2 regions of the Facklamia sp. HMSC062C11 genome follow, and region 1 is predicted to be linked to the other one. Evidence: predicted binding sites of a transcription regulator. Region 1 holds the regulator's gene; the other holds the start of a gene.
The links. The regulator LexA, encoded in region 1, represses DNA repair genes until DNA is damaged. The targets are predictions, from matches to a motif close to CNAACANNTGTTNG.
Positions count from the first base shown of each region.

Region 2: uvrA (excinuclease ABC subunit UvrA) is a predicted target of LexA. The motif match lies at 3,332-3,345, and genes of this name have one in related genera.

Region 1 covers NZ_KV802384.1:11,752-23,827, reverse strand. The annotation lists gene glyQ (glycine--tRNA ligase subunit alpha) at 1-300, shown strand, start outside; gene glyS (glycine--tRNA ligase subunit beta) at 300-2,339, shown strand; gene obgE (GTPase ObgE) at 2,384-3,691, shown strand; gene HMPREF2758_RS02390 (acyltransferase family protein) at 3,705-5,552, shown strand; gene rnz (ribonuclease Z) at 5,572-6,501, shown strand; gene recJ (single-stranded-DNA-specific exonuclease RecJ) at 6,514-8,844, shown strand; gene HMPREF2758_RS02375 (adenine phosphoribosyltransferase) at 8,846-9,358, shown strand; gene lexA (transcriptional repressor LexA) at 9,403-10,017, opposite strand; gene HMPREF2758_RS02365 (YneF family protein) at 10,164-10,382, shown strand; gene HMPREF2758_RS02360 (ABC transporter ATP-binding protein) at 10,520-12,076, shown strand, end outside.
Region 2 covers NZ_KV802403.1:904-12,979, forward strand. The annotation lists gene HMPREF2758_RS05505 (YoaK family protein) at 1-305, opposite strand, end outside; gene HMPREF2758_RS05510 (PTS sugar transporter subunit IIB) at 477-797, shown strand; gene HMPREF2758_RS05515 (PTS lactose/cellobiose transporter subunit IIA) at 790-1,125, shown strand; gene HMPREF2758_RS05520 (haloacid dehalogenase-like hydrolase) at 1,192-2,364, shown strand; gene HMPREF2758_RS05525 (hypothetical protein) at 2,433-3,281, shown strand; gene uvrA (excinuclease ABC subunit UvrA) at 3,403-6,234, shown strand; gene HMPREF2758_RS05535 (DUF4097 family beta strand repeat-containing protein) at 6,407-8,089, shown strand; gene HMPREF2758_RS05540 (PspC domain-containing protein) at 8,105-8,392, shown strand; gene hprK (HPr(Ser) kinase/phosphatase) at 8,663-9,595, shown strand; gene lgt (prolipoprotein diacylglyceryl transferase) at 9,609-10,424, shown strand; gene HMPREF2758_RS05555 (NAD(P)H-dependent glycerol-3-phosphate dehydrogenase) at 10,440-11,498, shown strand; gene trxB (thioredoxin-disulfide reductase) at 11,504-12,076, shown strand, end outside.

The sequences.
Region 1 (12,076 bases):
TTTGAATTATCCGATGGGGATTTGTTATTCAGGCAATTTGATGACTACGAAGCAGAGGCTCAGCGCTTACTTGATCAAGGACTCGTTCATCCAGCCTATGACTATATTTTGAAGTCATCTCATACCTTCAATTTATTGGATGCCCGCGGATTGATTTCACCATCAGACCGAGCTGCTTATTTGGGGCGAGTTCGTAAGTTGGCCCGTGGTGTGGCTAAGCTATTCGTTGAAAAACGGAAAGAATTAGGATTTCCATTATTAAAGGGTAGTAAGGAATCATTGGTAAAGGAGGCAAACTAATGGCACAGTATTTATTTGAATTGGGATTAGAAGAAATTCCCGCACGTTTTTTAATAGCCTTAAGAGACCAATTAGCGGATCGCTTTGCTGATTTCTTACAACATGAACGTTTAGACTATGAGTCGATTGAATCCTTTGCGACACCTCGTAGGTTGGCTATTAGGGTTAATGGTCTGGCAGATCTTCAAAATGCACAAATCGAGGAAGTGCGTGGACCTTCACTTAAGGCTGGTCGTGATGAAAATGGTCAGTTGACTAAGGCGGGTCAAGGTTTTTTGAGAGGACAGCAGGGTTTGGAAGCGGATCTTTTTGTTAAAGAGGTTAAAGGAACAGAGTATCTCTTTCTAAGGAAGACGGCTGCACAAGTAAGTGCTGCTGAAGTTTTAAAGAAAATGGGTGACTTGGTTGCTCAGCTCCATTTTCCAGTGACTATGAGATGGTCAGACTTAAATATTGAATATATTCGTCCGGTCCATTGGATGGTCTCGCTTTTAGACGAAGAGGTAATTCCATTCGAATTCGCGGGAGTGACCGCTAATCAATGGACACGCGGTCATCGTTTTTTAAAGACACAGGATCAAGTTATTATTAAACATCCAAAACAATATGAGTCTGTGTTGAAAGACCGGTTTGTGATTGTTTCATTTGAGGAACGTATGTCGATTATTCGCCAACAAATAAATGAGATCGCTCAAGAGAAACATTGGCTTGTTCCAGAAAATCAGGATCTTTTAGAAGAAGTAACTGCTATTGTTGAGTGGCCAACCGCTTTTAATGGAACCTTTGAGTCGGAATACCTTGAACTTCCTCAAGCAGTTTTAGTAACAGCGATGAGAGATCATCAACGTTATTTCTATTGCCTTGATGAGAATACAGAAAAGCTTTTGCCTTATTTTATTTCGGTTCGTAATGGGAATGACCAACACCTCGACCAAGTGATTAAGGGCAATGAAAAAGTATTACGGGCCCGATTATCGGATGCTATGTTCTTCTATCAGGAAGACTTGAAACATGATTTGGATCATTACTTAGAAGGTTTAACCCGCTTAAATGAACATTACAAATTAGGTAGTTATGCAGACAAGCAAGTTCGTGTGTATCAATTACTGCAGTTGTTGGCTAGTCGACTTAATGTGTCTGAAGAGGTTCAAAAGGATGCTTTGAGAGCTGCTCAAATCTATAAATTTGATTTAATGACTTTAATGGTTGATGAATTTAGTGAATTACAAGGCGTGATGGGTGGCTTCTATGCTCAAAAATATGGGGAGTCTTCATCAGTCGCTCAAGCTATTTCTGAACAATATTTACCAACATCAGCTAAAGGTGATTTGCCTCAAAGTCAAGTTGGCGCTTTATTAGCATTAGCCGATAAATTAGATACTTTAGCGAGCTTCTTTAGTGTCGGTCTTATTCCAACTGGTTCTAACGACCCATACGCCTTGAGAAGACAAGCTATGGGGATTATTGAGATTTGCTTAGATCAAGACTGGCCGATTGATTTTTCGGATATCTTATTATCTTACTTGCAGCAAAGTACGATTGAATTACGGCAAGAAATTCTTAATTTTCTAAAAGCAAGAGTTCAGGTTTTATTAGAAAATCAAACGATTGATTATGATGTGATTCAAGCTAGTTTGAACAAGACACATTTGGTTCCATTAAGAATTGTGGATGCCGCTATATTAGTTCAAGCTTTTAAAGAACAGCATCCTGATCAATTCCATCAGATGGTTGAAAATCTTAGCCGAGTGGTTAATTTAGGAACTAAGGTGGTTGAAGAAGATCAGTTAGAATCGAAGTTGGCTCAGAGTGATTTGGAAGCTCAATTTATTCAAAAGGTGATGGAATTAAAACATATTTCCGGCTTAAATGATCGATTGCAAGCCTACCAAGATTTAAGTCCAATCATTGCTCATTATTTTGAAGATCATATGATCAATGATGAGGATCCGAAAGTAAGGCATAACCGTTATCAATTAATGCGTGAGTTGACTCAATTAATTCTTTCAATTTTTGATCCGAGATTAATTATTGACTAAGACTTGCTTAAGAATACAATAATATCGATAAAGGAGGCGATAGAATGTCTAGCTTTTTAGATCAAGCAAAAGTTATGGTGAAAGCCGGCAAGGGCGGCGATGGTATGGTGGCCTTTTTAAGAGAAAAATACCGTCCAGACGGTGGCCCAGCTGGTGGTGATGGCGGTCATGGGGGTTCTGTGATCTTTTATGTAGATGAGGGATTAAGAACCTTGATGGGTTTTCGCTATAACCGATTATTTAAGGCTTCAGCTGGTGAAAATGGTATGAGCAAGGGAAAATATGGTGCTAATGCAAAAGACCTTTACGTAAAGGTCCCGCCTGGTACAATTGTTAAAGACGCCCAGACTGGTGAAGTATTAGCTGACTTATTGCATCATCAAGACCAATGCGTAGTGGCAAAAGGCGGACGCGGAGGTCGGGGAAATATTAAATTTGCGACGCATAAAAATCCTGCTCCTTCTATTGCTGAAAATGGTGAGCCGGGTCAAGAAAGGGAGCTATCCTTAGAACTTAAAATCTTGGCAGATGTTGGTTTGATTGGTTATCCATCGGTCGGCAAGTCGACACTCTTATCGGTGATTTCTAATGCTAAGCCAAAAGTAGCTGATTATCCTTTTACAACTTTAACGCCTAATTTAGGGGTGGTTCATTTAAAATCTGGTCAAGAATTTGTCGTGGCGGATACACCCGGGTTGATTGAAGGAGCTTCTCAAGGCGTCGGCTTAGGAATTGATTTTTTACGTCATATTGAACGAACGAAAGTCTTATTGCATGTAATTGATATGGCTGGAGTACAAGGCCGCGATCCTTTTGAAGATTTTACTTCGATCATGGATGAATTGCGTGCTTATAATGAACGCTTACTGCTACGTCCGATGATCATAGTGGCTAATAAATTAGATCAACCCCAGGCAAAAGAAAACCTAGCGATTTTTGAACATCAGCTAGAGGAATATTATCAAGATTTAAACTTGACGCCCCCTCCTATTTATAGCATTTCGGCTTATCAAAGACAGGGTGTGGATGATTTATTACAAGCAACTTATCGTATGCTGAGTGAAAGTGATTTTATTGCCTTGCAAGATGATAATCAGGATCAAAAAGTTTATCGTTTAGAAGAAGACACTCCTGATTTTGAAGTGAAGCGATTAGATGGAGATCTATGGGAACTAGTTGGCGAACGCATTGAGCGTCTCTATGCGATGACAAACATGGATCATGATGAGAGTTTACAACGATTTGCGCGTCAAATGAGAGCGATGGGGGTCGATGAGGCTCTTAGAGAAGCAGGGGCTAAGAATGGCGACACGGTCCTTTTAGTTGACTATCAATTTGAATTTGTAGATTAGGTGATGAATTAATATGAAGGAAACAAATAGTGGATATCGAATTCCCATATTTGATGGTTTAAAGGGGGTCGCGATCCTCACAATAATTGGTTATTATTTTTTTGAACATATCATGCCAGGCGGGTTTATCGCAGTTAATCTCTTTTTGGTTATTGCCGGTTTTTTTAACTTTAGACATTTTTATGTGGCGGATCAAAGAGGGAAACCATTAAACTATATCGCTTTCATTCGTAAACGTTTTGAGCGGTTGTTCTTTCCGATGTTAGCGATGATCATGATGGTGGTTACTTATATTCTCCTTTTCAACCGTAATTACTTGCCGAATGTTCGGAATATGGGATTAAGTGCTTTAGGATTTTTTAATAATTATTATCAGATATTAAATGAACAATCGTATTTTGTTCAAGCAGCAAATCCCAGCCCATTTACTCATTTGTGGTATGTCTCTCTATATGGACAATTGGTGATTTTAACACCAATTTTGATCTTTCTCACCTATTCTTGGCATAAAAAGGCAAATATCACGATTAATATTTTATTAATTATTTCTTTGGTTTCAGCAGTATTGATGGCTTATCTCTACCAAGGTTCTTCTGATCCAACGCGAGTTTATTATGATTTACTGACTCGACTATCTGCCTTTACTTTGGGAGGCGCGTTGGGATTATTATTACCTGAACGCTTAAATCCAAAGCCTATTCCTAAAACCATTACACACGGCTTAAATGGTATTGGTGTTATAGTGTATATTTTAGCTTTCTTTATGGTCCGATTTATGTTTGGGACTAAGCCATTCGCCTACCGTTTTGGTTTAAGTCTTTTCTCAATCTTATCGCTGGCGATGATTTTGACCGCTATTCACCCCTCTTCGATTTGGAATAAAGTTCTATCTTTTAATGTCTTTTCTTGGATAGGCAAGAGGTCTTTTTCCTATTATCTATGGTACTATCCTGTCTATTTATTGAGTCCACAGAATATCGCTCTATTTAATCGTTTACCAGGGTTGAATTATATTTTTAAATTTGCTCTAATTATCGGTTTAGCAGAAATTACTTATCAACTCTTTGAACAAAAGTCGATCTCATTACCTGTTGGGCAAGATTTTAATTGGAAGAAAACAAAATATCAGTTTAACTTTTTAAGGAATCATCCTCAAGGATTATATCTGGTTAAATTTCTTGTGTGCTGCTATATTTTTAATTTTGTGATGGGAAGTGTGGGAATGGCTATTTCTTCTCAGGCCAAAGGAACAAAGCAGACCCAAGAGATTGAACAAATCATTGAAAGTAACCTTAAGATAGCTGATGAGACAAAAAATGAATCTGTTGCACCGCCTAAAGTTGTGAATCATATCGAAGGATTAGATCAGGAAGTGCTGCTGTTTGCTTCGGGGCTGGATATTACTTTTATCGGAGACTCGACCTTAGCAGCGTCGACGGAGCATTTAAAAGAAGTATTTCCTAAGGCTGTCATTGATCCTCAAGTTGCGCGACAATTATATAATTCCTATGATGTGGTTGATCGACTGAAAGCAAATAACCAATTAGCATCGACAGTCGTTACAATGTTAGGAACGAATGGGACTTATACAACGGGTCAATTAGATGACTATATCCAAGATATTGGCTTAGAGCGCAAACAGTACTATGTTAATATTTTAGTTGATCGGCCTTGGACACAAGATGCAAATTATCAACTCAATCAAGCAGCTGAACGCTATGGTAATGTTACTGTGATTGATTGGGCTTCCTTTGCTAGTGGGCATGCAGAATGGTTTGCTTCGGATGGGGTTCATTTAAATGAAGAAGGAGCTAAGGAATTTTCCAAATTTATGGCCAAGGAACTCTATTCAAAGCGTTAAACTCAGAAAGGATGACTTGATGCATTTACAATTTTTAGGAACAGGAGCCGGTGTACCTGCTAAGGTCCGTAATGTTTCTGCCTTAGCCTTAAAATTACTCGATGAGTTGAATGAAGTATGGCTTTTTGATTGTGGTGAAGCGACGCAGCATCAAATTTTAAGAACGCATATTAAACCAAGAAAAATTCGGCGCATTTTTATTACCCATCTTCATGGAGATCACATTTATGGTTTGCCAGGACTCTTGAGTTCACGCTCTAATCAAGCAGGACAAGATCCGGTTGATCTCTATGGGCCAGAAGGAATTAAAGATTTTGTATTAACTTCTTTAAGGATTTCTAAGACGAAGTTGGCATATCCACTGAATATTCATGAATTATCCCCCCAAGGGGGAACGCTTGATTTGGATAGAGGCTGGCAAGCCGAATATATGCCTCTAGAACACGGAATACTTTGTTTTGGCTATCGAATTATCGAGCCGGATAAAGTGGGCCAATTGCTCATGGATAAGTTGGCAGCTTACGAAATACCCAATGGACCGATTTTTGGACAATTGAAAGCGGGGGCTAGGGTTACCTTGGAAGATGGTCGAATCTTAAATGGCCAAGATTTCTTAGCGCCTGATCAAGCAGGTCGTATTGTGTCGATCCTGGGAGATACTCGATCTTGTCGAAACATTCTTCAACTTGCCAGAGGGGCGGATGTCTTGGTTCATGAGGCAACCCACCAAGCAAGCGAAGCTAAAATAGCGCGTGCATATTATCATTCGACATCTGCACAAGCGGCTCAAAATGCAAAACAGGCCCATGTCAAAAAACTATATCTGAATCATATTTCTGCAAGGTATTTAGGGAAGCAGTGTAAGCAATTAGAAAAGGAAGCACAGGAGATTTTTAGTCAAGCAACATTGGTCAATGATTTCGATGAGTTTGAAGTTCTAAGATCTTAGAGGAGGTTTGACATGAGAGGTCATTTTTCTCAGTGGATTTATCCGAAAAAATCCGATCAAGAACAAAACGATTTTATCCAACAAATGCAATCAGCGGGAATGACGTATTCGCCCGCTTTTTTGCGTCTATGTTGGCAGCGCGGATTACGATCACAAGCGGCGATTGATGCTGCATGTGATCAACAACCGAGTTTATTCCACGACCCCTTTGACATGGAAGATATGGCCCTAGCTGTCGAACGTATTACCCAGGCGGTAGAAAAGGAAGAAAGTATATTAATTTATGGGGATTATGATGCGGATGGTATTACCTCAACCTTAATTATGAAAGAAGCTTTGGAATCGATTGGGGCCAAGGTGACTTATTATCTTCCTAATCGTTTTACGGATGGCTATGGGCCAAACTTGGAGCGTTACCAAGCTTTTATTCAAGCAGGCACACAATTAATAATTACAGTGGATAACGGTGTGGCTGGGTTTGAGGCATTAGCATATGCTAAAGATCAAGGCGTAGATGTCATTTTAACGGATCATCATCAGATTCAAACAGATTTACCGCCCGCCTACGCGGTTATACATCCAGCTAATCCAAGAGGCAACTATCCTTTTAAGGATCTATCGGGTGCAGGAGTTGCTTTGAAATTAGCCACTGCTTTACTGGGGGAAATTCCGATTGAAGCTTTAGAGTTGGCTGCGATAGGGACCGTTTGTGATCGAGTTGCCTTGATTGATGAGAATCGAACGATTGTTTTAGCTGGTATCAATCAACTTAAACAGACAAATCGTTCAGGTTTACTGACGTTATTTAATAATCAAAATATTAGTTTAGAAGATATTGATGAGGAAACCATTGGCTTTGTGATTGGTCCAAGATTGAATGCAGTAGGTCGTTTAGGGGATCCTAGTCCAGGTTTAGAATTTTTAGCAAGTTTAGATCTAATTGAAGCTAACCGATTGTTACAAGTCATTGAAGCCAAGAATGATGAAAGGGTTGACCTAGTTAAGCAGATAGAAGCGGAATTATTAAGGATATATCCTAAAAACGTAGAACCTCCAGCCATAATTATTGCTGGTCAAGCAAATTGGCATCCAGGTGTTTTGGGAATTGTAGCCGGGCGTCTAGTGGAGCGGCATCATTGTCCTTGCCTACTGTTTAATTTCGATGAATCTAAGGGAGTTTATAAGGGGTCTGGTCGATCTATTCCTTCGATTAATCTTTTTAATCTCATTCAACCTTTTCAAGATTTATGTGTTCATTTCGGTGGGCATGATCAAGCAGTCGGATTAACCATAGCCCAGGGCCAATTTGATCTCTTTAAACAAAAGCTTGAAGAGGCTATTCGATCACTTGATCGCTCACTAGCAGAAGAGCCGGCTATATCGGTGGATTTGTTATTAACGGATGATGAAGTGACACTAGATTTGTATCAGGAAATCAAACAATTAGCACCTTTTGGACAGGAAAATCCTAAGCCACTGATTGTTTTAGAAGAGCTAATCATAAAAAATAAACGCTTAATGGGTAAAGATCAACAACATGTCCGTTGGCAATTCCATTTAGATGCACCAATGGCTGAACTAACGGCAGTAGCTTTTTCAATGGCTGAGTCAACAACGTTAATTAAGGCAGAGAGTCGTTTAAGCATCCTAGGTGAATTAAGTTTGAACCGTTGGCGTGATCAGACGAGTTTACAATTTATTGTACGTGATTTTGCTTTTATAAAGGGACAGTTGATTGACCAACGTTCTTCTAATGGACTTAAGGGGGAATTAGATTATCCTCAAGCCCTCTATTTGGTTAATCAATCGAAACTAATTGATCAACTTCAATCTTACTTGCCAGAATCGAGTCAGCTTAGTTTATATTCTGATAAAGATTTAAATATCGCTGATTTTCAACGACTGGTAATTTTAGAAGTGCCTGATGATTTATCACACTTACGGCAGGTTTTAGATTATAAAAAATGGTCACAAATCATTTTAGTTTCTTATGTGGCGGAGTCCAAGTATTTGGTGGGATTACCGACTCATCAAGAGTTTAGTCGACTTTATCAGGCTTTGTTAGTGAATCCTCAGTTAAAAATAGCAGATTTAGCACAGTTCGCTCAATTTTTGAAAATTCCTTTAGTTAAAATAAAGACCATGATCGTTGTGTTTTTTCAAGCAAAGTTTGTTAAAATAGAAAAGGGCATCATCTATAAGCAAGATGCTCATTTAGATCAACGTGTCGATCTTAAATCCTGTGACGCGATGATTAATTATAAAAAATCCATGGAAGCTGAAGCATTTTTGAACTTTCAAAGTATTGATGCCATTTATCAGTGGATGAATAAGGAGTTATAATATGAATTTACAAGATTATATTGCAAGTATTAAGGATTATCCTGAAGAGGGGATTATTTTTCGAGATATAACCCCATTAATGGGAGATGGTCAAGCTTTCGCATATGCTACTCAAAAAATTGTGGACTATGCTAAAGACCTAGAGATTGAAATGGTTGTTGGTCCGGAGGCCCGTGGTTTTATCATTGGTTGTCCTGTAGCTTATGCATTACAAGTGGGCTTTGCACCTGTTCGTAAAAAAGGTAAATTACCTCGTGAAACCATTGAGGTAGAGTATTCGTTAGAATATGGCAGCAACATATTAGAAATGCACAAGGATGCTATTAAGCCTGGTCAACGGGTCTTATTAGTCGATGACTTACTGGCTACGGGTGGAACTACAGCAGCTGCTATTGAACTTGTCGAAAAATTAGGGGGTGTGGTGGCTGGTTGTGCTTTTTTGATTGAGCTTGATGATCTTAAGGGGGGCGAGCAGATAAAAGGCCACGATTATTACACCTTATTACATTATTAAACTAAAAAAGACGACTGGAACTCAGTCGTCTTTTTTGTAAGCTGTTAATAGAAACGATTCAAGCCAACTACCTTTCCTAAGATGGTGGCTTGCGGTAAGATAATATCCTCCATAGTATCATTTTCAGGTCTTAAAATAATATGATCATTTTTTTTGAAGAAGGTTTTGCAGGTCGCCTCATTATCTTCGGTCATCGCAACGACAATTTCTCCATTATTAGCGGCGGATTGCTTGCGAACGGTAATAATATCGCCATCCAAAATGCCAACATTAATCATAGACTCACCTTTAATAATTAACATAAATAGTTCACTAGCATCATAGCGAAGATCCTGTGGTTTTGGGTAATAATCGATCGCTTCTTCTACCGCTAAAATAGGGCTTCCAGCTGCAACATAACCTAAGAGAGGGATCTTATTCGAGTCAACTCCCAGTGTACTTAGGCCAAGTTCAGTGATTTCAATGGTTCGAGTTTTTGCTGCATCTCGGTCAATCATGCCCTTTTCTTCTAAGCGGTCTAGATGGCCATGAACAGTGGATGGAGAGGATAAACCAGCTCTTTCACCAATTTCACGAACGGTGGGTGGGTAGCCAGAGGCTTCCACGAGTTCATAGATACTTCGTAGGACATTCATTTGTTTACTGGATAGTTTAGCCATAGACACCACACTTTCTAATTATTATCTATATTATATCAAAACCAGCCATCAAAGGCAAACGGATGTTCGTTGTATATAAGAAGCTACTATTAAGCATTTTACTTAATCAAAAAGTATGATAGAATGTTTTAAAAGGAGAGAGATATATGCCAACTTATGCTTGGATTTTAATTGTTATTTTAGCTTTAATTATTGGACTTGTTCTAGGTTTTTTTGCGGCTCGAAAATATATGTTTAAATATTTTAAAGAAAACCCACCTTTCGATGCACGAATGATCTCTGAGATGATGGCGCAGATGGGCCAGAAACCCTCAAAACGCAAAGTCCAACAGATTATGAATTCAATGAAAATGCGTAATCAATAATAATATTAGGTGTTGATTCCCCAGCGTTAGTCGCTGGGTTTTTATTTTTTAATCGAGTATAAGAATCGTATGGTTTGAATGCTCTTTCATGGAATGGTAGACTGAAATTACTAAGTTTTAAAAGGAGAGATTCCTGCATGAATATGTTCGCTAAGTTGGGATGGTTTTTAAAGCAAGAAAAGAAGTCCTATATTATTGGTATTACCATGCTTACTTTACTTAGCTTGATTACGGGTTTTGTCCCCCTCATTATAGGCCGGATTATTGATACCATGGCCTCACATCAGATGCAGCCACAATCTTTGCTCTATTGGGTATTGCTTCTGATTACAATTGCTATCGTTCAATATGCTATGCGTTATGTTTGGCGGATGGCGATTTTTGGGACCTCTGCACAGCTAGAGCAAATTTTAAGAGCGCGTCTTTTTCATCATTTTATGCGGATGGATAAGGATTTTTTCCATAAGTATCGTACGGGTGATTTGATGGCGCGTACAACTAATGACTTGGGTGCTATTCGGATGGTTGCAGCTGGAGGAATCTTAACACTGGTCGATTCGCTTTCACAAGGTTTAATTACTTTGTTTATGATGTTTTTTGTGGTTGATTGGAAATTATCGTTAATTACTATTATTCCAATTCCATTTTTAGCCATTATCATCAATTATATTGGTCGTCAACTGCATTATTATTCTAAGAAAGCCCAGGTAGCTTTTGCTTCAATGAACGATAAGGTTCAGGAATCAGTAACTGGCATGAAAGTCATAAAAACTTTTGGCGAAGAGGGGCGAGATATTCAAGACTTTAAAGATCATACCTTTGCGGTGGTTCAAGCCAATCAAAAAGTCTATGTCTATAATGCTTTATTCCGTCCTAGCAGTCAGCTGATCATGGGGATCTCTACCATTTTGGCACTCTTTTTTGGAGGCTTCCAGGTAGTTCAAGGTCAATTAACGGTTGGATTGTTAGTTGCTTTCATTTCTTATATTACCCGACTTACTTGGCCCATGATTGCAGTGGGACAATTATTTAATATTCTCCAAAGAGGGGCTGCGTCTTATGATCGAATCGAAGAAATTTTGGAAGAAAGATCGCATATTATAGAAAGCCCCAATCCTATTCAAAAGCCTATTCAAGCTCCTTTAGAATTTGATATTGCAGCTTTCTCTTATGAACGAAATGATAGTATTGAATTAAAAAATTGCTATTTTAAATTAGAAGCTAATCAAACTTTAGGGATTGTGGGGAAAACTGGTTCTGGTAAATCAACGATCTTCCACCTTCTGATGCGAGAGTACGATGATTATCAAGGGCAGATCGCCTTTGTCAATCAGGACATTAAGCAATATTCATTAGATAGCTTATTAAACCATATTGGCTATGTTCCGCAGGATACTTTTCTTTTCTCAACCTCTATTTTAGAAAATATTCGCTATGCTAAACCAACAGCTAGTCAAGAGGAAGTGGAGCGGGCTGCCAAGTTGGCTGCTATTCACCAAGATATTCTTGACTTTCCTGAAGGCTATCAGACGCTAGTAGGCGAACGAGGAGTGGCTTTGTCGGGAGGGCAGAAACAACGGATTGCAATTGCACGGGCCTTACTAATAGATCCACAGTTACTGATTCTAGATGATGCTTTATCTGCTGTAGATGCTAAAACAGAAGAAGCCATCCTAGATGCTGTTAAGGAATCA
Region 2 (12,076 bases), on a different contig from region 1:
AGGGCATTTGTTAATACAAAGATATCACGAATAACTTTATTTGATTTAAGAAGCCCAAGATATCTAAGACTTCGTGTTAAGGCGATACCAAGCATAAAGGTTATAATGGAAACAATGAAAGGGGCAAGATCGTTCCATTGTCCGGAACCAATGTGAATACCTAACTTAATAATATTTCCAGTTTGAAATCCGGCAAATACACCGGATAAATTCATGTAAGAAAAACTCGTTAGAGATCCGCCGGTTATAGTTAGTAAACAAGCATAGAGTAAACGTTCGGTTATTTGATTTTTTGTTGAATTCAATGATAAGCCTCCTTAATAGCCTTACTATTATAACAAATCATCAGTGTATTGACATACTTATATTAATGTTGCAGATTGACAAAATATCAATATTTTCTTTCAAACACTTGAAACCGTTTTATCTTTTGGTTATTATATTATTAGGATCTTAACGAATGGAGGAATGCTTATATGGCAAAAAAAACAATTATGTTAGCATGTGGGACAGGAATGTCGACCAGTATGCTTTATTCAAAAATTCATAAAATTGTTGAAAATGAACATTTGGATTTAGAAGTGATTGCGTGTTCAGTTGCTGAAGCAAGACAATTACTAGAAGAAAAGACTGTTGATGTTCTTTTATTGGGCCCTCAAGTGGCGTATTTAGCTAAAAAGATCCAAGAAAAACTGGCTGATAAAAATACGATCGTAGCAGCTATTAATCGAGATGATTATGGCTTAGCTAATGGACGTAAAATATTAGAACAGGCTCAGGCATTACTTAGTGAGTAATATTGATCGGGATATCGAAGGAAAACACGCGCAAGAAATTGCAATGACTCTAATTGCTAATGGAGGAGATGCGCGTTCTAAAGCACTTGAGGCGATTGAAATGGCTAAGGATGGAGAGGTCGAACAGGCAAGCCAGTTGTTGACTTCGGCTCATGAGTCATTATTACAAGCTCATAAGGCACAAACATCTTTGCTCGTCCAAGAGAGTTCAGGCTATAGTATTGAACTATCGCTATTACTCATTCATGCTCAGGATCATTTAATGAATGCAATGACTATGGTTGATGTAGCCCAGTGTTTTATTGACTTATATGAAAAAATTAATTAACCTTATGAGAAGAAGCTACTTAGTGTAAGCTTCTTTTTTTACAGTTTATATTCGGAGGACCACCAGATGAGTGAATTTCAAACATATTTAAAAAAGGAAAATTGGGAACCCAAGCTATATGATCGTTTAAATCAATTAATTGATGATATGCAGTTATCAGGTAGTAAAGAACCATCTAATCAGGCATATATGGTATTTGATTTTGATGAGACGTGTATTATGGGGGATATTGAAGATCATCTAACCTTATATCTAGTGGACCATTTAGCTTTTAGAATGACTCCAAAAGAATTTTATGAAGTGGTTCAACCAGATTTCTTAGATATAAATCAAAAATTAGGACCTGCCAAGATACCTTTGGGAACACTAACTGAATCTTTAAGGAATGATTATTCTTACCTTTATGATCTATATATAAAGGATAAGAAAAAAATAAAACGATTATCATTCGAAAAAGATCCAATATTTCTCTCTTTTAGAGCTAAGTTGATTTATTATTATCAGACAATTCATAGTATATTTAAAATTCAAGAAACAAATTTTTGCCCTACATATTGGTTTCAAGGCTACGATGAAGAGTCCTTTTCTTATTTAGTAAAGGAAATTTGGAATACATATGAGGGCTTAAGACCTCAGCGGCGCTATTATCAAGCGATAATTATTGTAGATGGTTCGAAAGTTCAGCTTGAGTCTTACTTACAGGTGGGTCTTCGATATAATGAAGAAGTGATTCAGTTAATGCGGGTTGCCAATCAGCATGGGATTTTATCTTATGTTGTGTCCGCTAGTCCTTACGCATTAATTCGCAATTCGGTTTCACAAAATCCTTTGGAATTGCCATTACAACAGATTTTTGGTGTTCCACATGTTTTAACTAAGGAAGGAAAGTTGACGGCAGCGATTTCTAAAAATTGGCCGATTCCTATCTCGGTTGGTAAAGTATCATTAATTAATGAGGTATTGTTAGCTAAACATGGAGGAAGGGGACTGATCGCTGTATTTGGTGACAGCATGGGTGATTATCCGATGTTAATGGCTTTTCCAGATACACAAGTAAGTGTCCTGATCAATCGTGTTCTCGATAATCGTACAAAAGATATTATTACTCTATCTGAGTCGAAAGATTTTAATCTTGCAAATCGTTATTTTATTCAGGGAAGGGATGAGAACATAGGAGTTTGGAGACCTTCAACATCTTCGGTTTTATTTGAAAAACAGGCTAGTCAAAAGACGGTTTAATGGAAATAAATGGATTGTTTTATACTGACTTATGTTATAATGAGCTTTAAGAAAAGGAGTGAGCACTCATGCTAGGTAAAGCATTTAAAGAATGGAAAGCGCATTTTGGATTTTATATTTCATTGATTACTATTCAAGTCATTTTAATTCTATTAATCACGATGGTGTCTAGTTGGTTTTCTCCAATGGAAAATATGTTATTAAATACAACAGACACTGCAAACACTGATTATAGTCATATTATTTATCAATTAAATAAAGATTCATCCTGGGTGCCAGTAGTTATCGGATTAATAACGTCATTATTTACATTGATGCTATCTACGCTCACTCAAAGAAGTATTTTTCAAAAGTTAAATTTTCCTGAAATGCGATTAGGTGATGCGGCTTATTTTAATACGGGTTTAACTGACTGGCTAAGATTGCCAATCAAGTTATTTTTATTGACATTGTTTTCAGGCTTAATTCAAGCTGGTGCCTTCTTGCTGCTTTTAGGTCCTGTTTTTTTGGTAAGTGGAAACCAAATGACACCGATGAAGCTAGGTTTCGTTACAGTGTTTGCCTTGATTATTACTCTTATAGTGAGCACTTTATTTATTTCCATCAATTACCTAGTTGCTTATGATGTAGAAAGAAAGTATGGTCTTTGGGCTACTTTTACAAAGAGTATACAGATTGGGCGTAAATATTTTGGACGTCTTTTAGGTATGATTCTGCTGACTGCATTATTATCGTTTGTTTTTGGAGCCCTTCCTTTTATATTGATTGCCTTCTATTATGGAAACTTAGTTAATCCCATACTGATTATCGGTTTAACTGTGTTATTAGTATTTTTGTTAGGTTATTTTGTGATTTACCCTTGGATTATGATTTATATATCCTTAGTGATGAATGAAATTTTTGCCGTTGAGTATTAAGAATTTTTGAAAATCCCCGTGTTCAGGGGATTTTTTATTGACAAATAAAGCGAACAAGTGTTCTTGAATATTGAAATGTGATATAATGATCTTACTATTCTAATAAAGGAGGAGCGTTGCCGTGTCAAAAAATAAAATTGTGATCAAGGGGGCACGCACCCATAATTTAAAAAATATTAATTTAGAAATTCCGCGAGATAAGCTGGTTGTCATTACAGGACTTTCTGGCTCAGGTAAATCATCATTGGCTTTCGATACTTTATATGCTGAAGGGCAAAGACGCTATGTGGAAAGTCTATCCGCCTATGCCCGCCAATTTTTAGGTCAAATGGATAAGCCGGATGTTGATTCGATTGAAGGGTTGAGCCCAGCTATTTCAATTGATCAAAAAACAACTTCTCAAAATCCACGATCGACTGTAGGAACTGCTACAGAAATTAATGATTTTTTGCGGTTGCTTTTTGCCCGAGTAGGGACACCTTATTGTCCACATCACCATGTTCCTATTGAAAAACAATCGGTTGAACAAATGGTAGATCGGATCCTTGAGTTGCCAGAGCGCAGTAAAGTTCAGATTTTATCTCCAAGAATTAGAGATAAAAAAGGGCAACATAAAAAAGAGCTCGAAAATATTGCCAAGGAAGGATATGTTCGAGTTCGTATTGATGGGGTAATCTATGATTTAACAGAAGTTCCTGAGTTGGATAAGAACAAAAAACACACTGTTGACGTTGTGGTAGATCGGATAGTTATTAAAGAGGGGATTCGATCTCGGTTATTTGATTCTGTTGAAACAGCGGTTCGTTATTCGGATGGGTATGTGATTGTTGATGTAATAGGGGATGAACCGCTCTATTTTAATGAACATTATGCTTGTCCATTTTGTGATTTTTCAATTGATGAATTGGAGCCACGACTTTTTTCTTTTAACGCACCTTTTGGGGCTTGCCCAGCTTGTGATGGGATAGGGTCTCGATTAACCCCGGATGAGGAATTGATTATCCCTGATCCAAGTTTAACTCTAAGTCAAGGAGCGTTTGCTCCCTGGGGGAAAAAGGGATCGGGCTATTATGCCTCTATGTTAGAGCAATTTGCAGAAAGTTATGGGATCGACATGGAGATACCTTATCAAGATTTGCCAGCTCAACATCAAGAAGTGTTAAAATATGGTGATCCTGCTCATGTATTTAAATTTTCCTTTACGAGTTATAGGGGAAATCGTAAAAAAACAGCAGATCATATTTTTGAGGGAGTCTTTAATAATATTGAACGCAGGTATCAAGAAACGGCTTCAGAGAGTATGCGCGATGTTTTAAGAAATTATATGCATGAATTAGTATGTCCGACCTGTAAAGGCCAGCGCTTGAATCAAAAAGCACTATCAGTTCAAATTCAGCAGCATAATATCGCACAAGTTGATGAACTTTCGATTGAAAAGGCGATTGCCTTTATTCAAAGTTTAGATTTTTCTGAACATGATCAGCTTATCGCAAAACCCATTGTTAAAGAAATTTCTGATCGTTTAAGTTTTTTGAATGATGTTGGTTTAGAATATTTGACACTTGATCGAATAGCAGGATCCTTGTCCGGCGGGGAAGCTCAGCGGATTCGCTTGGCCACACAAATTGGCTCTCAGTTAAGTGGGGTTCTTTATATTTTGGATGAACCTTCAATCGGCTTACATCAAAGAGATAATGATCGATTGATTCATTCTTTGGTACAAATGCGAGATTTAGGAAATACTTTGATTGTAGTAGAGCATGATGAAGATACAATGCGACAGTCGGACTATCTGATTGATATTGGTCCTGGAGCAGGTGAAAATGGCGGTTATGTCACAGCAGCAGGAACTCCTAAGCAAGTGATGGCCAATAAAAAATCATTAACGGGTAAGTATTTACGAGGAGAGGAAAAAATAGAAGTACCTGAATCACGGCGGAATGAGGATTTGGGGTGGATTCGAATTACCGGGGCGAATGAAAACAATTTAAAAAATCTCACAGTAGATTTTCCGATAGGGCGGTTGACTTGTGTGACGGGTGTTTCGGGATCCGGTAAGTCCAGCTTGGTTAATCGTATATTGAAAATTGCTTTAGCGAAACGTCTAACGTCGACTCAAGAAAGACCGGGTAGTTTCAAAGAAATATCAGGTTATGAAGATTTGGAAAAAGTGATTGATATCGATCAAAGTCCGATTGGACGGACACCTCGATCAAATCCCGCAACTTACACTTCTGTTTTTGATGATATACGTGAGCTTTATGCACAAACTAATGATGCTAAGATGCGTGGTTATGATAAAGGACGTTTTTCTTTTAATGTGAAGGGAGGACGGTGTGAAGCTTGTCAAGGTGGTGGTATCACTAAGATCGAGATGCACTTTTTACCGGATGTATATGTCCCGTGTGAAGTCTGTCAAGGTGCTAGATATAATTCTGAGACCTTAGAGATAAAATACAAGGGTAAAAATATCGCAGAAGTATTAGATATGACGGTAGATGAAGCCCTTAAATTCTTTAGTGTTCACTCTAAAATTGCCAGAAAACTGCAAACACTTCAGGATGTTGGTTTAGGTTATGTTCGATTAGGACAATCGGCAACGACTTTGTCTGGTGGAGAAGCTCAACGGATGAAGTTAGCTTCTGAATTGCATCGAGTTTCTTCAGGTAAGACACTTTATATCCTTGATGAGCCAACAACCGGCCTTCATGCTCATGACATTCGTAAATTATTGTCAGTTTTGGACCGTCTAGTGGAAGCTGGAAATACTGTTGTTGTTATAGAACACAATCTTGATGTCATCAAAACGGCTGATTATTTGATTGACTTGGGACCCGAAGGTGGTGATAAGGGAGGCGAGCTGATCGCTTATGGAACACCAGAGGAAGTGGCTAAAAATAAAAATAGTTATACGGGGCAATATTTAGCCAAAATTTTAAGTGATAGTTATTAAGTTATCAACTGAAATATAGCTATACGATAAAAATCATTGAAACCATCCATTGCTTATTTTATAAGTGGTGGATGGTTTTTATTAAAATCAGCCTGAAGACCTAGGATATGGAAGAAGGATCGTGTCATAATTAGAATCATAAGGAACAAGTATCGGTTGAGGAGGTAGTAAAATGAATGAAAAAGAACGTATCATTGAATTGGTTCGTAATAATATCATTAGTATGGATGAAGCATTACGTCTTTTAGAAGCGGGTGGTTATGAAAAAGAAAGTATTAACACAGAAAGTAAGAAGACAAGCTTGAATCAAATAAGTAAAAGGGACATTAATGAAATAAGTGGCAAGATCGGGACCTTACTTGACAGAGTGGTCCGTACCAGCACTTCACTCGCTGAAGAAGTGGGAGATGTTGGAAGAAAAGCTTTTAAGGATTTAAACCAGTCATTGGATAAAGTTAAAGAAAGGAGTGCTTCATCCTGCACAGAAGAAATAAGGGGAGAAGAACCAGCAACGGCACATGAAGATCCAGTAGATTTTGAGGAATCAGTCGATCAGGTGTCTCATTATCAAGAGATTTTACAAGGTTTAAATAATGATTTGATCGTTGTTCAGCAACGCCTACGAGAGTATGAAGTACTTCAGGAGATTGAGAATCTAACAGAGGATCAATTACAAAATCGGTCTGAGCTTAATGAAAAAGAAGCTAACTTGAACCGACAAATAGAAGCGGTGAAAGCAAAAATCGATTTGGCTCTAGAAGATCAAGCTAATTTTAAAACGGATAAATCAGGCGACAGTCATACTGATGGACGCCCTTTTGCTGAAAAAGTGAAGCAGTCCGCTGATTCTTTTACGGAAAAAGCTATTTTATTCAGTGAGGAAGCTGGTCGAGAGGGCGGACGAATTGGTAAACAGGTGTCTGACTTTGTGAAAGCTAAGTTAAAGGACTTGAAATTTAATAATGAGCCATTAGTGAATTTTTCTTGGTCATCAGCTCAAAAGATTGATCATGAATTTGTGTACGAGTTAGATACAATTAAGTCGATCGACATTGATGTATTAATGGGAGATGTTGATGTATTAAGTTATGAGGGTGATCAAGTTAGGTTGGACAGCCATTTTATTTATCAAGGAGATGTTCAAGATGTTGATCTTAATCAAATATTAGAATTGGCTACGATTGAATTGCAAGATCAAACATTAAAGGTTGCGATTAAGAAACCTCAATTAACAATGGATATGCAGCTATGGCTTCCAAATAAAATGTATGAAGCTATCCAAGTGGTATCTTTGAATGGTGATTTGAATCTTAAAGCGTTCGAATCCCAGGAGGTCCATCTTGTGGCGATGCGTGGGGATATTAGTGCATACGAATTAAATACATCGGATCTGACGATAGAAAGTAAGCTAGGGGATGTAGATATTAAAGGTATCGAAGTCGATAAGTTAGATGTGGATTTACTTAATGGTGACATATTGATTAAGGATTCATTGGTCCAGGATGTAAAAGTTGAAAATGTGAATGGTGATATTAGATTAGATGGTGATGTTCATCAGTTAAACGTTAATTCCGTTAATGGAGATGTCTACTTAACTAAGAGAAATAGGTCGAATGATCCGATTAATATTACGGGTGTTCGCGGAGATGTTAAAATCAGTTTTCCCGAACAACAAGCTTTTCAGGCAAATTTATCAACTACGACCGGCGATATTCATCATCGCTTGAATCAGTTTCAAGTTATTTCTTCGAACCGCAAGCATATGCAAGTGAGTCGGAGACAAGATGACGAGGACGTATTAGAAATTGAAGTGACTTTAACCATGGGTGACATCTATTTAAAAGATAGGGAATAATAAGGAGGAATTTCTGTGGCACATAAAAAGACTTTAACATTATCATCAACAAACAAACGCTTTTTAGGTGTTTGTGGGGGCTTAGGCGAATACTTTAATATTGATCCAATAATTTTTCGCATCCTCTTTATTTTCGCATTCTTTACCGGTGGGAGTGGATTACTGTTGTATTTGATTTTGGCCTTCATCATACCTACAGATTATCAAAATGTTGGACGATATCAATCTCGTCATCGTTTTGATGAATCTAATAGAGAAGATGTTACACCGAAGGACGAGGAAGATATGTGGAGTGATTTTTAAGCCTTACTTTACATTATCTATTTAAGAATAATCAAGGTTGAGACGTATTGTTGATTCATAAAAAAATAGCAAGTATTATTGAGCGTATTGCTCTTAATTTTGCTGAGAATCTTGTCGCTTTAAGGGTTTAGAAAAGACCCATTTTATCATTAAAATGATATAGTTTAGGGAGGCTGAGGTATTAATATCTCAGCCTTCCTTTGTTTATAACTAGTTATTAGATTCGGATTATGATACCATTTAGCCAGGAAATTAATTGGAGGGATCCTTGTGAATAAATATGTAACGGTAGAGGAGCTCGTTGACACCTTGGATGTTAAGTTGGTAGCTGGTGCCGAGTTTATGAATCGACAGATTATTTCCTCTGAAGTATCAAGGCCGGGGTTAATTTTGGCTGGATTTAAGGATTACTATCCGAGCGAGCGTATTCAATTAATCGGACGAACAGAAATTGCTTATCTTCAAGCGCAATCAAGTCAAGAGCGGATTGAAAAATTTCGATTAATTTGTCGTCATGATACGCCTGCGATCGTGATTGCAAGAGGGATCGTTGTCCCTGCTGAATTAGCTTTAGTTTCAAACGAAATGAAGGTTCCTGTCCTATCTGCTCGTTCTAAGACATCACGTGTGTTAGCTAATCTAACTAATTATCTAGAAGGAAGATTGGCGGAACGTTTTTCGAAGCATGGTGTTTTTTTAGAGGTTTTTGGGATGGGTGTATTAATTACCGGAACTTCGGGTGTTGGTAAGTCAGAAACCGCTTTAGAATTGATACAAAGGGGACATCGCTTGATTGCAGATGATCGGGTTGAATTTTATATGATTGATGAACTAACCTTGATCGGAGAAGCTCCAGAAATTTTGCAGAATTTATTAGAGATTCGTGGTCTAGGTATTGTCGATGTGATGAGTCTATATGGTGTTTCAGCGATCGTACGTTCTAAGAGTTTGGAATTGATTATTGAAATGGTGCTAGATGATGGACAGATTGAATATGACCGTTTAGGATCCAAACAAGAATATGAACGTATTTTTGATGTTCAAATACCAAGAATTCGTATTCCTGTAAAAAGCGGGCGAAATTTAGCAGCGATCATTGAAGCAGCGGCGATGAATTTCAGAGCCACTCAGATGGGCTATGATGCAACAGAAAGTTTTAATCAAAAATTAGATGCGCTGATACGAGCAAATCGTGAGGGATAGAAGAGGGTCGATCATGTTTTTTGCAAAAATTGATCCAGTTGCCTTTAGAATTGGAGCTTGGCCAGTTCGTTGGTACGGGTTACTTATTGGACTGGGAATGGCTATTGCTTACAGTCTATTTATGAGGGAAGTTCGTCGTAAGGGAATGGATGAAGACCAAGCTTTTGATTTGATGTTTTGGGCGATTGTTATTGGTTTTATAGGGGCACGTTTGTATTATGTTCTTTTTTCTTGGGAAGCCTATCAGTCAGATCCATTAAGCATTCTTTTTATTTGGCAAGGAGGCTTAGCAATTTATGGGGGTGTGATCGCCGGGGGCATTGTTTTATATTATTTTGCTAGACGTTATCAGCAACCTTTATTTTTATGGTTAGACATGGCGGTTCCTTCATTAATGCTTGCTCAAAGTATTGGCCGTTGGGGTAACTTTATTAATCAAGAAGCTTATGGACGAATTGTTGATCTGACCAGTTTAAAATCTCTTCACTTGCCGCAGTTCATGATTGAGCACTTATGGATTGAAGGAGCTTATCGAGAGCCAACTTTTTTATATGAGTCTTTATGGAACCTATTTGGCGGATTAATCTTACTTTGTTTGCGTCGGATGAATCAGCATTTAAAACTTGGAGAAATGACTTGTTTTTATTTGATCTGGTATGGAATTGGGCGATCATTTATAGAAGGATTGAGAAGTGATAGTTTGTATTTTGCTGGTTTTAGAATTTCTCAAGTTGTCTCCATTTTAATGGTGGTTGGAGGTATAACGCTCGGTATTCTGCGTAGAAAAAATTCGAATATCCCTTATTATTCAGACAGTAATATAATGTAAAAAAGGAATGAGAATATGAAAGTAACAATTTTAGGAACAGGTTCATGGGGAACAGCCTTAGCAAAAGTACTAGCCGACAATCAGGTTAATGTTCAAATGTGGGGGATTGAGCAGGATGTTATTAAAGAAATAAATGACCAACATCAAAATTCTTCCTATTTACCAGGGCTTGAACTTGCCCCCATCATAAAGGCAACGAATGATTTAGAGAAAGCTGTAGCAGCTTGTGAATTGCTTGTGTTTGCAGTGCCAACAAAGGCTATTCGTAAAGTGGCTGAATCAATTGTCCCTATTTTAAGTAGATCTAAAGTATGTCCTATTATTATGCATGTTAGTAAGGGGCTGGAGCAGGGAAGCCATTTAAGAATCTCTCAAGTGATTGAAGCAACGATTCCTCGGGAATTATATCAAGCGATTGTGGTTCTTTCGGGTCCTAGTCATGCTGAGGAAGTGGCGAAAGAAGATATTACCACAATTACAGCAGCGTCCACTTCCTTAGAGGCTGCGCAAAAAATTCAAACTTTGTTTATGAATGATTATTTTAGAGTCTACACGAATACGGATGTGATTGGTGTTGAGATGGGAGCAGCTCTAAAAAATATTATTGCGCTGGCCTCTGGAATTTTACACGGGTTAGATTACGGAGATAATGCGAAAGCGGCATTAATTACACGGGGCTTAGCAGAAATAACCCGTTTAGGGATAAAGATGGGTGCAGATGTTTTAACATTTTCGGGCTTGAGCGGGGTTGGTGATTTAATTGTAACTTGTACCAGCGTTCATTCCAGAAATTGGCAAGCAGGGAATCTGTTAGCTCAGGGTTATAATGTCGAAGAAGTAGAGCAGCGAGTTCATATGGTTGTTGAAGGAATCTTTACAACCAAGGCAGCTTATGAGTTGAGTCAAGAATATCAAGTGGATATGCCAATTACAGCGGGTTTATATCAAATTTTGTATGAAGGGGCCTCACTAAAAACGGTTATCCAAGATTTAATGGGTCGACCTGGAAAACAAGAAGCTTCTTTGGCGTCACACCAAGAAGAATGGGCGAAAAATCAAGTGAAGGGAGAATGATCGTAATGGCAAAGGAATCACTAGTAAAAGAACATGTGGATGTTGTGATCGTTGGAGCAGGACCCGCTGGGTTAACAGCTGCCCTATATGCTTCGAGGGCTAATTTAAAAACAGTCATGATTGAACAAGGTTTACCGGGAGGAGAAGTGAATAATACCGCAGATGTTGAGAATTATTTGGGTTATCCATTAATTTCTGGTCCGGAATTAGCTGAAAAAATGTATCAAAGTGCTATGGTGTTTGGTGTAGACCACGTGATGGGGCAAGTAACCAAAATTGATATTGAGGGAGAGGCTAAGTTGGTGTATACCTCCGATAAGTGTTTTATTAGTAAGGTGCTTATTTTGGCTACTGGTTGCCAACATCGAAAATTAGGACTAGATAGTGAAACGCGACTCAATGGGAAAGGTGTATCTTATTGTGCAGTTTGCGATGGTTTCTTCTTCCGTGATAAAGAGCTAGTTGTTGTAGGCGGTGGCGATTCGGCAGTTGAAGAAGCGACTTATTTAACCCAGTTTGCTTCTAAAGTAACTATTATTCATCGGCGAGATCAATTGCGTGCACAAAAGTTATTGCAA